4 regions of the Marinobacterium sp. MBR-111 genome follow, and region 4 is predicted to be linked to each of the others. Evidence: predicted binding sites of a transcription regulator. Region 4 holds the regulator's gene; each other region holds the start of a gene.
What was found. The regulator sigma-54, encoded in region 4, starts transcription at its own class of promoters, with help from an activator protein. The targets are predictions, from matches to a motif close to TGGCACNNNNNTTGCTNT.

Region 1 (3,084 bases), on a different contig from region 4:
CGTCCATGGTCAGACGGAAGGGGTCTTCCCATTTTGACCAGTCGGTAATCTTGATCCCTTCAAACTCTTCGAACGGGAATGCCTTCTTGCGATCCTGATAGGAAAACTCCCAATCCAGGTCACGGGTCAGCAGGCGGTATTTGTCTTTAATGTTGAGCTTTTTGGCTGCCATTGGGGTTACCTTCTTGTTATGAGTTCCAGGTCAGGGTGATCTGATCGTCATCTTCATCGACGTTGCCACCGATCGTGATCAGGCTGAGGTGCAACTCCTGCACATCCCAGTCACGTCCCATTTTTTCTTCTACAGTCTCTTTCTTCACCGCGAGAAAGTTCTCGGCTTCGATGCGGATCATGGCCGGCATGTGGATAACGGTTGCTTCAGGGTTATCCTGTTCAATTGCTTCGACGATGTAGCGCGACTCATCGTTATCCTGCAGTGCGATATATACTTTGGACATGAGGCTTTTCCTTGTTGTTATTTGATGCCGGCCTTAGCGACCCGCTTATCCAGTTCTGCCAGCGACTGCGCCAGCGCTTCGTCATTCAGCATTGCCGGTGCCAGCGGAGCCAGGGCTTCTGCTGCCTTGCCACGCCATTTTTCGATCCACTGTTTCAAAAGTGCCTTGTTCTCTTCAGATTCGTTTGCGGTTTCCTTGATGACTGCATCTACCCAGCGTGAAGAGTCCTTGTACCAGAGCTGCATAAACTCGGTCAGCATGGCTACATCCTGGGCACCACTGTCAGCCAGGTACTGGTCAAACTGGCCATATACCAGGTCATATACCAGGGTATCGACCACCAGGTCCTGCGCTACGAATACTTCGAACCAGTCCTCAGTCACCAGCATCTCTTCACAGAGTGCACGGAGTCCCTGCCAAATATCGGCTTCCATCCACTGCCGCTTGGCCTCTTCCAGCGCCTCCCCCGTGTTGCCATCCAGAATCAGGCCAATGCGCGACAGGTACTGCGCGATACCCAGGCGATCCATACCATCAAACAGCAGCGCCTGGGTCACGGCCGTACCATAGCCGTAGGCGGCTCCGTACATGTTGTTCAGATTCGCGGTATGCTCCATATGACGCAGCGGCACGAGGAAGCGAATCACTTCAGCCTGCTGAGCGTCACTCAGGTGCCGAGCCAGATCACGCTTTTCAAAAAACGCATAGTTGCTCTCGGCGTTCTCCTGCATTTTGGCACGCTGTTGGACGTAGGTGCCGTAATAGAACTGGCGCGGGTCTTTCAGCGCGTACCAGTCCGCCATCTCGATGGCAGTACGGCGCGTATCGTTCAGTTCCAGATCCGGCTGCCACAAGGGGCGGTAGTGAAAATTCGTTTCGGACTGAAGGTCGTAAGTGGCTTCCTGATAGCGGGTAGCCGGCTTGTCGCCGAAACGACGCGCGACATTCGCATAGGTATTGCGCACCGGTTCCAGCGTGGCTGTTTTAATTTCGATGGTCATGGACTCTTCCCAGCTGCAGTTGTTGTTATTCGGAATCACGATCATGGTTGTGAGACATGAGCGTATCTTCGCCGTAGCGCCATTTTTCCATTTCGGAATCGACTTCACGGATCTGATCTTCGGTCATGTGCACCACATCGTTGGCGGCACAGAATTCATCAAAGGCGCCTTTTGGCATCACCAGCTCCACAAACAGTGAAGGATCACCAATGGCAAAATCGAACTCGACAAAACGCGATCCAGGCTCACTGCGTACCCGGATGTATTTGGTCAAACGATCAAAAGCCGAGCGTTTGGGCAGGTCATCGTTGCGTGAGTGCAGTGTGAGTTTTGTCATTGTTATCCTCTGCTCTTCGGCGGATGCATTCATCAATGCATGAGAGCAACTGCTGTGCCAGATTGGCGAAACAGCATCAAAACAGACACAAGACAAAAGCCAAGCAATTGATTTAAAAGAAATAATTAAAAGCCAGATCATGTTGCTATTCACGCAACAAAGCGTTGCGCACATAGCACCCAGGCACTGATGAAATAATCATTTCATGAAAAATCAGGCTTTTTTTTGATGAAATGGTCACTTTCAGTTGTATTGAGACCAACCACCCTCATACTACTTTAGTATTAGTTTCTATGGTTTCGCTTCCAAATCATCATCAAATATCTCAACAATGAAATAAGGGCTACGGGCCTGCTCACTGAACATCGCTCACACAAAGCCGGTATAAAAACAATTATGGCCACCACACAAGAACTGGAGTTTCCGGGCAGCGGAGACTTGCTCTCACAAATTCGTTTTGAAAGTGACAAGGGCAAAATCTGGCTCAACGAACAGCGCATGCTGATGATTCATTCCAGCGTTATGGGCCTGTTGCGCAAGGAGCTGATTGAAACCCTGGGTATCAACCGTGCCAAGGGATTCCTGATGCGGTTTGGATACCACTCCGGGTGGAAAGACGCCGAGTTGGTCGCCAAGGTCAGACCGGATATGTCAAAGGAAGATGCTTTCTTTGTCGGACCTCAGCTGCACTGCATCAAAGGCATGGTCAACGTAAAACCCGTTTCACTGAATATCGACCTTGATAATGACGTTTTTCAGGGAGAATTCGACTGGTTCGATTCATATGAGGCCGATGTGCACCTGCACGACTTTGGCCCTTCGGAAGACCCCATTTGCTGGACCCTCATTGGTTACGCCAGCGGCTACACCACCTATTTCATGGGACAGCCGGTCATCTTCAAGGAAACGCAATGTGTCGGTATGGGACATGAGCATTGCCATATCGTCGGCAAACCGGCCGAGGAGTGGGATGACCAGGCCGAACTGGAACGCTATCTGTTGCCGGATCCCATTGCGGAAGAGCTGTTCTCGCTGCAGAGCCAGCTGAGCGATCTGCGCGACAACTTCCGAAACTCTGACCAGAGTGAAGACCTGCTGTTCAACTCGGTGGGGCGGTCGGGTGCCTTCAAGCATGTCTGTCAGCTGATCCGTCGCGCGTCATCCAGTCGTGTCACGGTATTGCTGCAGGGCGAAACCGGCGTCGGCAAGGAGATCGTCGCCCGCGGCCTGCACCTCAGCTCAGACCGCGCCGACAAGGCGTTCGTGGCGGTCAACTGTGCCTGTATTC
Region 2 (3,084 bases), on a different contig from region 4:
TTCTTTGCTGAGAGGCCGCCGATGCAAGCTTCAAGTACACCGCTGACCCACCGCTTTCTGCTGGCTGCTCGTGAGGCCGAGATTGAGGCACTGAAACAATTGGCCGTGGGTTGCCAACAGGCGATTCTGACCGGGAGGTTAATCCATGAGCTGCAGCGTGAACGCGGTATTTCAAATGTCTTTCTGGCTTCCGGCGGTGAGTGCTTTGCCCGTCAACACCCGGAGCAGGTCGCGCGTAGCCGTGTGGCCGAACAGGCCTTTCGGCAGGGAGTTGCAGCCCTGATGCCGGGCACAGGCAGTGCACCGGCGGGAATGCGCCTGTGCAACTGCATCGCGGCGGTACTGCTGCAGCTGGAAGAGCTGGATCTGCTGCGTGCTCAGGTGCAGCAGCAACAACTGGAGGCGGCAACGCTCACCTGTTGGCTGAGTGAGCTGATTGCCCGTTTGCTGGCGATCATTTTTGAACTGGCGGACAGCTGTGGCGACCCGGAGTTGACGCGGGCTCTGGTCGCGACATTCAACTTCATACAGGGGAAGGAGTATGCAGGGCAGGAACGTGCCTGGGGAGCAATCGGCTTCGCGGCAGGTCGGTTCGAGGCCGAGCAGCTGGAGCGGTTGATAAACCTGCAGGATGCCCAGCAACGCAGTTTTGATACCTTCACCTGTTATGCAGAGGCAGAGCCGCTGGCACTCTGGCACGAGCTGCAGGCGATGCCGGAGCAAGCCGAGCTGTTACGCCTGCGGGGCATGCTCAGCCGGCTGCAGCCTAAAGACGAAGTACCGATGCCATTGAGTGAGCTTTGGTATGAGCTGGCCACCTGCCGCATTGATCGCATGCAACAGCTTGAAGCCCATCTGGAGCAGCGCCTGCTGCAAAAGAGCCGTGACAAGACCGCAGCGGCTGAAGCGGAGCTGAGGCATCACCGGCAACAGCTTAACACCCTGATAGAAGCCGCTGCGCAGCGTACGGCTCCGGTCAACCTGACACCCATGGCTGAGCTGCTGAGCAGTCCCGGACATGAAGGCGGGGGGTTGAACGATACGGTATATGACCTGTTACTGACTCAGGCACGCCATCTGGAACAGGTTCAGAAAGAGCTGGAGTTAGCACGTTCGGCTCTGGATGAACGCAAGCAGATAGAGCGGGCGAAGGGATTGCTGATGCAGTTTCATGGCCTCAGTGAAGAGCAGGCCTATCATCAGATGCGGCAGCAGGCGATGCAGGCCAACATCCGTCTGGTCGATCTGGCGGCTCGTCTGATAGCCGCCTGTGACGGCCTGGGGAAAACGTAATTATGTTTTTCCGTGCCCTGTTAAGGGTCGTTTCGACCCTGTCTGCACCTTTTTAAAGCGCCCTTGTCGTTGTTGTTCGGGTAAAAGCCCCGCTCCTGCCTGTTATTGACCGATTGGCATAAACCCTGCAATACCAGTTGCAGGTCAGGCCTGAGGTCAGACGCTCATCAAGTGGTTTTTTGGACAACGGTGTCCACTCCTTGCTGCATGTGCAGCACAGAAGTGGCACCGTTTTTTTTTATCTGAAACTAAGAGAGTGCCGTATGAAACAGACAGACTGCACCGGTACCCGTCGCCCTTTGCGCGTGGCCGTGATTGGCAACGGCATGGTAGGGCATCACTTTGTGGAACAGTGGTTGGCCAGTGAAGCTGCTGAGCAGGGTGAACTGATGGTTTTCGGGGCTGAACGCTATCCCGCCTATGATCGGGTACACCTGTCAGACTATTTTGATTCGGGCAGTGCCGACGCGTTGAGGCTGGGGTCACCGGAGCTGTATCAACACCCCGCCGTGAGCCTCAAACTGGGTGAGTCGGTTCTGTCCATTGATCCCCAATGCAAAACCCTGCACACCCAGGGGGGGGAATACAGCTACGACAAACTGGTGCTTGCGACAGGCTCGTGGCCCTTCGTTCCACCCATCCCCGGCGGGGCTCAGCCACACTGCCTGGTCTACCGAACACTGGATGACCTGGACGCGATTCGCGCCAGTGCCGAGGGTGCCAATGTCGGCGTGGTGATCGGCGGTGGACTGCTCGGCCTGGAAGCCGCCAACGCCCTCAAGCGGCTGGGGCTGGAGGTACATGTGGTCGAGTTTGCCCCCCGGCTGATGCCGGTTCAGCTGGATGACGAAGCGGGAGCCTTGCTGCGCCACAAGATCGAGGCGCTCGGGGTTGCGGTGCATACCGACAAGGCGACGCAGCAGATTATTCGGGGTGACAGTGCAAGGATGAAGATGTGCTTTGCCGACGCTACCGAGCTGGAGACCGACCTGATCGTGTATTCCGCCGGTATCCGGCCGCAGGACATGCTGGGCCGTGAGGCTGGCCTGCAGCTGGGTGAGCGTGGCGGTATTGAGGTGGACCAGCACTGTCGCAGCAGCGATCCTGACATCTATGCCATTGGCGAGTGTGCGGTGTGGAACGGCCGCCATTTCGGTCTGGTTGCACCGGGTTATGCCATGGCACGAGCGGCCCTGTCGCATCTTGTTGGTGATGGCCAGGCACATTTTCAGGGTGCCGACATGTCGACGAAACTGAAACTGCTGGGTGTGGATGTGGGATCGATCGGTGATGCTCACGGCCATACATCGGGGTGTCAGAACTACCGCTACAGCGATGAGCGCAGCGGCGTCTATCGTCGATTGGTGGTCTCGGGGGATGGCAAGCGCCTGCTGGGTGCCATCCTGATTGGGGACAACAGCGGCTACGATCAACTGCTGCAGCTGGCACTGAATGACATGCCGCTGCCGGAGCAGCCGGAAGCATTGATTCTGCCGGCCTCTCAGGGCGGACTGCCGAGTGCGGGCAGTGCCGAGCTGCCACTGACGGCCACCATCTGCTCCTGTCACAATGTCAGCAAGGGTGATATCTGCGAGGCGATGAATGATGGTGCCGTGTCGGTGGCCGACCTTAAGGCCAGCACCCGAGCCGCCACCGGCTGTGGTGGTTGTGCCGCCATGCTGAAGACCGTGCTGGATGCGGAGCTGGAAAAGCGCGGCGTACAGGTCGATCATTCGCTCTGTGCGCATTTCAGCCATACTCGTCAGGAACTGTTCCACCTGATCCGTGTAG
Region 3 (3,084 bases), on a different contig from region 4:
CCATGAACGGGCGCATTATTGCCAAGCTGTTCGATCTAATCGTCCCTGCGGACATGCAGCCGCACGTCTGCTTGATCGTGATGGGGTCGGAGGGGCGTGCCGAGCAGATCATGAAAACCGATCAGGATAACGCGCTTATATTTCGTGACAATCTGGCCTGGCCTGAAATGCAGCAATGCATGCAGCAGTTCAGCGAGACTCTGATTTCATTCGGCTTTCCGCCTTGTCCAGGTAACATCATGGTGTCCAATCCCGAGTGGGTCAATTCCGTGGGTGACTGGACCCAGAAGCTCAGTGATTGGGCCGACACCTGTGAAGGCAGTGCGCAGATGAACCTGGCCATTGCGGTTGATGCCAAGCCGGTAGCGGGTAACGAGGCGCTGTTCAAGGTGGCGCGTAACTGGTTCCTGCGTCACCTGCGGAACAATGATGTGTTTTTCTCGCATTTTGCCCGTGCCGCGATTGGGTTTGATACGCCACTTACCTTCTTTGGCAACCTCAAGGACAAGGGGCAGCTGGATATCAAGAAAGGCGGGATTTTCCCCATTGTGCATGGTGTCCGTACCATCGCGCTTGAGCAGCGCATCCTCAAGACCAATACTTTCCAGCGCATTGAGGCGCTGATGGAAAGTGGCCAGATGCAGGAACAGCATGGCCGTGATCTATCGGAAGCGCTGGCGCTGTTTATTCAGCTGCGTCTGCGGCAGCAAATCCGCCGTGCTGAAGAAAGTCCTGATGGAGCCGATCCAACCCCGAACATGATCGACCTGCAGCAGCTGAACAAGCTTGAGCGGGAACTGCTGCGTGATGCTTTGCATGTGGTGAAAGGGTTCAAAAAGCACCTGACAATGCGTTACCACCTGGGAGGCTGATGTAGATGATCATTCCGCGCTCAATACGGCGTCTGAAAGAGAAACGTGAGCACAGGGAAGGGCCTTGGGCACATCTGTTCGAAGCCTACAAGGGTGACGAAGTCGTGTCACTTGACTGTGAGACCACCAGTCTTGACGTGAAAAAGGCCGAAATACTGTCGATCGGAGCTGTGCGTATCAAAGGGCGTAAAGTGATTACCAGTGAGCGTCTCGACCTGAAATTGAAGCCTCCGGCCAGCCTCAGCGGTGATTCCATCAAAATCCACAAGATCAGAGCCAGCGATCTGGCGGATGGCATCGAGCTGGACGAGGCTCTGGAAAAGGTGCTCGAATTCGTCGGCAATCGTCCCATTCTCGGTTACTACGTCAATTTTGATATTCGCATGCTGGACAAGTTTATCCGCCCCAAGTACGGTTTCGGCCTGCCCAACAAGGCTGTTGAGCTTTCCCACGTCTATCACGACATCATCAAGTGGAAGCATGTGGGGGGTAATATCGACCTGCGCTTTGACACCATTGCAGGCAAACTGGATATCCCCATCCTTGAGCGGCACACAGCTTTGGGAGATGCCATCACGGTAGCGCTGATGTATGTGCGGCTGCGCTACGGTGAATCGCCAGAAGGACGATACTAGGGCATGCATTAACGTCAGGTTCCCCGGCGGGCTATATGGCCCGCTTTTTGCATTATAGCGTTAAGCAGTAACAGCATGACCCTTGTCAGGCTCAATTGGCGTCAGGATATTGTCAACTCTGGCGTGATTGCATCTTGAAGCGGGAGGGTTAGTCTCTATAATGTCAAAATATTGCCGTCCGGGAGGAAGCTCTGCATGATTGAACGAGCTGATATCAACAGCCTTCTGTCACAGATGCGCGCGATCAAGTCAGAGGTGCAGCAGGGGCCGCGTCCGGTCGAAATGCTGGATCTTAGGGCCGAAGGTATTGGTGCGCCGGGGATCAGCAAGACCGAAAGCAACAGTTTTGCGACGCTGCTCAAAGGGGCTGTGGATAAGGTCAATGAACACCAGTCGGAAGCATCACGGCTGCGTGAAGCGTATGAGCGGGGCGATCCTGGCGTGGATCTGCCGCAGGTCATGATTCAGGCTCAGAAGTCTTCGGTCTCGTTTCAGGCTATGACTCAGGTGCGTAATCGTTTGGTAACGGCGTATGAAGATGTCATGAAGATGCCGATTTAATGTTTTCAGGTTTTACACGGTCAGGGCTGAATGGATAACACACCGGCACAACTTAACAGCAAGGGCAGTTTGATGACCGGCTTTAACAGCCTGGGAATCCTGCGCCAGCTGGGTCTGATGGTGGGGCTGGCTGCCAGCATCGCCATCGGCTTTGCCGTTGTGCTCTGGTCACAGAAGCCGGATTATCGGGTGCTGTTTTCCAATCTCAACTTTTCCGATGCCAATGAAGTGATTGAACAGTTACGGCTGTATAACATGCCGTACAAGTTTGACGCTGACGGCCGGGCAATTCTTGTGCCGCAGGAGCATGTGCATCAAGCGCGGCTAAAACTGGCCGCTGAAGGTTTTACCGCTGACAAGACGGTAGGCTTTGAGCTGCTGGAACAGGAACAGGGACTGGGGACCAGTCAGTTCATGGAGAATGCTCGCTTCCGCCGTGGGCTGGAAGGCGAGTTGGCGCGTACCATCAGCAGCCTGCTTGCGGTACGTTCTGCCCGTGTTCATCTCGCGTTGCCGAAAGAGTCTGTTTTTGTACGTGATCAGCGCAAGCCGCGTGCCTCTGTATTTATCGAAATGTTTTCCGGGCGCACGCTGGAGCGGGATCAGGTGGCCGCGATCGCCAATCTGGTGGCGTCCAGTATTCCTGAGCTGGCGGTGGATGATGTCACGGTAGTTGATCAGAAAGGGCGTCTGCTCAACACACGCAGCCAGGACCAGGATGTGGTGCTGGCGGCAAAACAGCTCGAGTACACCCGCAGCATTGAAGAGACCCTGCTTAACCGGGTCAACAGTATCCTCCAACCGGTTGTTGGGTTGGGCAACTTCCGGGCTGAAGTGTCGACCGATATCGATTTTACCGAAGTTGAACAGGCAGACGAGATATACAATCCGGATCTGCCGGCGTTGCGCAGCGAGCAGACACTGGAAGAAAACCGCGCCAGTGGTGATCTCGCTCAGGGGGTTCCGGGGGCGCTCTCCAACCAGCCGCCCGGACCCAACTCAGTTCCTGAGGAGAT
Region 4 (3,084 bases):
GCGAGCATCAATGCTGACGGCAATTTCTCGATTAGGGTTTTCCTCAGCCAGCATCAGTCGGATCAGCTCGGGCAGAAGCAGGGCCGGCAGGTTGTCGATGCAGTAGAAACCGACATCTTCCAGTGCCTGCAGGGCGGTGCTTTTGCCTGAGCCGGAGCGGCCGCTGATGACGACCAGTCGCATGTCAGGCGCCTCTGCAGAGAGTTTGGACGCGATCCAGCAGGCTTGAGGAATCTTCGCAGCTGCGCAGTGATTCACGGGTGCTGGAGTCGTTGAACAGCTCTGCCAACCCTGCCAGTGTCTGCAGGTGCTCTTCAGCGCCGTCTTCGGGAACCAGCAGGAAGCAGATCAGGTCGACTGGACGGTTGTCGATGGCATCGAAGTCAATCGGGCTGGACAGCGTCATCAGTAATCCGATGGCTGTTGTAACACCTGGAATTCTGCAATGAGGAATGGCAACGCCTTCACCGATACCGGTGCTGCCAAGGCGTTCTCGGTTGATCAGGCCGCTGAAGATATCTTCAGCGGCCATGCCGTCCAGCTGCTCGGCGATAGTCTGGCTGGCGAGCTCAAGCGCTCGCTTTTTGCTGACCACATCGACGTGGCAGAGTGTACGGGATGAGGTCAGCAGTTCTGATAGTTGCATGTCGTGACGTGCTGCTACCGGTTATTTGTGGGATTTGAGTTTTTCTTTGTGCTTGATGATCTGGCGGTCAAGCTTGTCCACCATGCCATCAATTGCAGCATACATGTCATCATGCTCATGCGCTGCGAATACTTCACCGCCGGCCAGGTGGATATCGGCTTCGGCCTTCTGGCGCAGCTTCTCGACACTGAGGGTGACCTGTACATTGGTGATGTTATCGAAGTGGCGTTCCAGTCGGTCGAACTTGGTACGTACATATTCGTTCAGGGCGTCAGTCAGTTCGACGTGATGGCCAGTGATGTTGATCTGCATAGGTTTTCTCCTCGTCATAAAGCACGTTCTTCCGGCGTGCCTGTAGTCTCATTAAACCAGACGCTTGCGCTCATTAGAAGGCGGAATGTTCATCGCTTCACGATATTTTGCCACTGTGCGTCTGGCTACGTTAAATCCTTGCTCTTTCAGCAGGTCGGCTATCTTGTTATCACTGAGTGGTTTTGCGGTATTCTCCGCGCTGATCAGCTTCTTGATCAAGGCACGAATGGCGGTAGAGGAGGCAGCGCCTCCGTCTGACGTGCTCACATGGCTGGAGAAAAAATACTTCAGCTCGAAGATGCCTCGGGGCGTATGCATGTATTTCTGGGTAGTGACACGGGAAATGGTTGATTCGTGCATCTCTACGGCTTCAGCGATGTCATGCAGAACCATCGGCTTCATACCCTCTTCACCTTCCTCGAAAAAATCGATCTGGCGGGCCACGATCTCGGTGGCGACCTTGAGCAGGGTTTCGTTGCGACTCAGCAGGCTCTTCAGAAACCAGCGCGCTTCCTGTAGATGGTTTTTCAGATAGGTGTTGTCAGCGCTGTTGTCGGCCCGTCTTATAAGATCAGCATAGTCGGTATTGATACGCAGCTTGGGGGATGCCTCTGAGTTGAGGCTTACATTCCACTGCCCCCGCACCTTGCGCACCACGACGTCGGGTATAACGTACTCTGACTGTTCACTGCTGATGCTGGTGCCCGGTTTTGGATTAAGCGACTGGATCAGACTGATGATCTGTTGCAGGGCCTCTTCCTTCAGGCGCATGCGGCGCATCAAGGTACGATAGTCATGATTGCCGAGCAGACCCAGGTGATCGCGTACCAGGCGTAATGCCTCTTTCAGCATCGGAGTGTTTTCAGGCAGCTGGCGCAGCTGTATCTGCAGACATTCGCTCAGGTCTCGTGCGCAGACACCGGGCGGGTCAAACTGTTGCAGGCGGTGCAGTACCGTTTCAATCTCTTCAGGCTCGGCATCTGCAAACAGCTGGGGTTCGCTCCGGGTGAAGTGTTCCAGAACTTCATCTACGTCCGTGCGTAGATAGCCATCCGGATCGACAGCATCGATAAGGGCCATGGCGACCATACGGTCAGGGTCACTCATGGGGGTCAGGTTGAGCTGCCACAGCAGGTGATCCTGAAGGCTGTCTTCGGCCGAATCGTTATCACCGGGTTCCCAGTCATCATCACGGGCAGGACCGGGTGTACTCTGGTGCTGGAAGGTATCATCCCAGTTGCTGTCGGTGGACAGCTCACGAGGGATTTCATCATTCCAGCGCTCTTCCAGTGCGTTTTCGTCCCAGCTGTCCTCGTCAGCGGTGTCGTTAGAGAGGCTGTCGGCAGAGGCGTCGTGACGATCATCACGGGCTTCAGTCTGGGTCTCTTCGGCGCTGTCCAGTTCCTCCTCGACTTCCAGCAGTGGGTTGCTCTCCAGGGCTTCCTGGATCTCCTGCTGCAGGTCCAGCGTTGACAGTTGCAGCAGACGTATTGCTTGTTGCAACTGGGGTGTCATCGTCAGATGCTGGCCGATCTTGAGTTGTAACGATTGCTTCATATCAGAGCTGCCAGGTGGACGGAGTGGATGTACATGATTGACGACTCAGGATCAAAGGGAAAACTGCTCGCCCAGATAGGCACGGCGAACCTGTTCGTTAGCCAGGATCTCGGCCGGTGTGCCCTGTGCGAGTATCCCCCCTTCACTTACGATATATGCTCGTTCGCAGATGTCGAGTGTCTCGCGCACGTTATGATCGGTGATCAGAATGCCAATGCCGCGAGACTGTAGGTGGCGAATGGTTTGTTTGATATCGCTGACCGAGATTGGATCAACGCCGGCAAAGGGTTCGTCCAGCAGGATAAAGTCAGGCTCGGTTGCCAAGGCCCGTGCGATTTCAACACGTCGACGCTCTCCGCCAGACAGGGCCATACCCAGACTATTGCGCAGGTGAGTAATGTGGAACTCTTCCAGCAGCTGCTCCAGCAATGCCTTACGATCCGAGGTGTTCAGCTCCTTGCGAGTTTCCAGAATGGCCATCAGGTTGTCATGTACGCTCAGCTTCCGAAACACCGAAGCTTCCTGAGGCAGATAGCCGATACCGCGGCGAGCGCGCTCATGCATGGGCA

Region 1: a site for sigma-54 is predicted at 1,839-1,856, ahead of ABIE61_RS03785 (phenol hydroxylase subunit). Genes of this name have one in related genera too.
Region 2: a site for sigma-54 is predicted at 1,408-1,425, ahead of nirB (nitrite reductase large subunit NirB). Genes of this name have one in related genera too.
Region 3: a site for sigma-54 is predicted at 1,544-1,561, ahead of fliE (flagellar hook-basal body complex protein FliE). Genes of this name have one in related genera too.

Annotation. Positions count from the first base shown of each region.
Region 1 covers NZ_JBEPQA010000004.1:18,407-21,490, reverse strand. Annotated here, with positions in the region: gene ABIE61_RS03800 (aromatic/alkene/methane monooxygenase hydroxylase/oxygenase subunit alpha) at 1-172, opposite strand, end outside; gene ABIE61_RS03795 (MmoB/DmpM family protein) at 189-458, opposite strand; gene ABIE61_RS03790 (aromatic/alkene monooxygenase hydroxylase subunit beta) at 476-1,459, opposite strand; gene ABIE61_RS03785 (phenol hydroxylase subunit) at 1,485-1,796, opposite strand; gene ABIE61_RS03780 (sigma 54-interacting transcriptional regulator) at 2,193-3,084, shown strand, end outside.
Region 2 covers NZ_JBEPQA010000003.1:128,497-131,580, forward strand. Annotated here, with positions in the region: gene ABIE61_RS03280 (nitrate- and nitrite sensing domain-containing protein) at 22-1,293, shown strand; gene nirB (nitrite reductase large subunit NirB) at 1,557-3,084, shown strand, end outside.
Region 3 covers NZ_JBEPQA010000021.1:5,153-8,236, reverse strand. Annotated here, with positions in the region: gene ABIE61_RS13905 (DUF294 nucleotidyltransferase-like domain-containing protein) at 1-872, shown strand, start outside; gene ABIE61_RS13900 (3'-5' exonuclease) at 878-1,507, shown strand; gene fliE (flagellar hook-basal body complex protein FliE) at 1,703-2,068, shown strand; gene fliF (flagellar basal-body MS-ring/collar protein FliF) at 2,099-3,084, shown strand, end outside.
Region 4 covers NZ_JBEPQA010000013.1:37,086-40,169, forward strand. Annotated here, with positions in the region: gene rapZ (RNase adapter RapZ) at 1-183, opposite strand, end outside; gene ABIE61_RS10630 (PTS sugar transporter subunit IIA) at 185-646, opposite strand; gene hpf (ribosome hibernation promoting factor) at 668-958, opposite strand; gene ABIE61_RS10640 (RNA polymerase factor sigma-54) at 1,010-2,515, opposite strand; gene lptB (LPS export ABC transporter ATP-binding protein) at 2,567-3,084, opposite strand, start outside.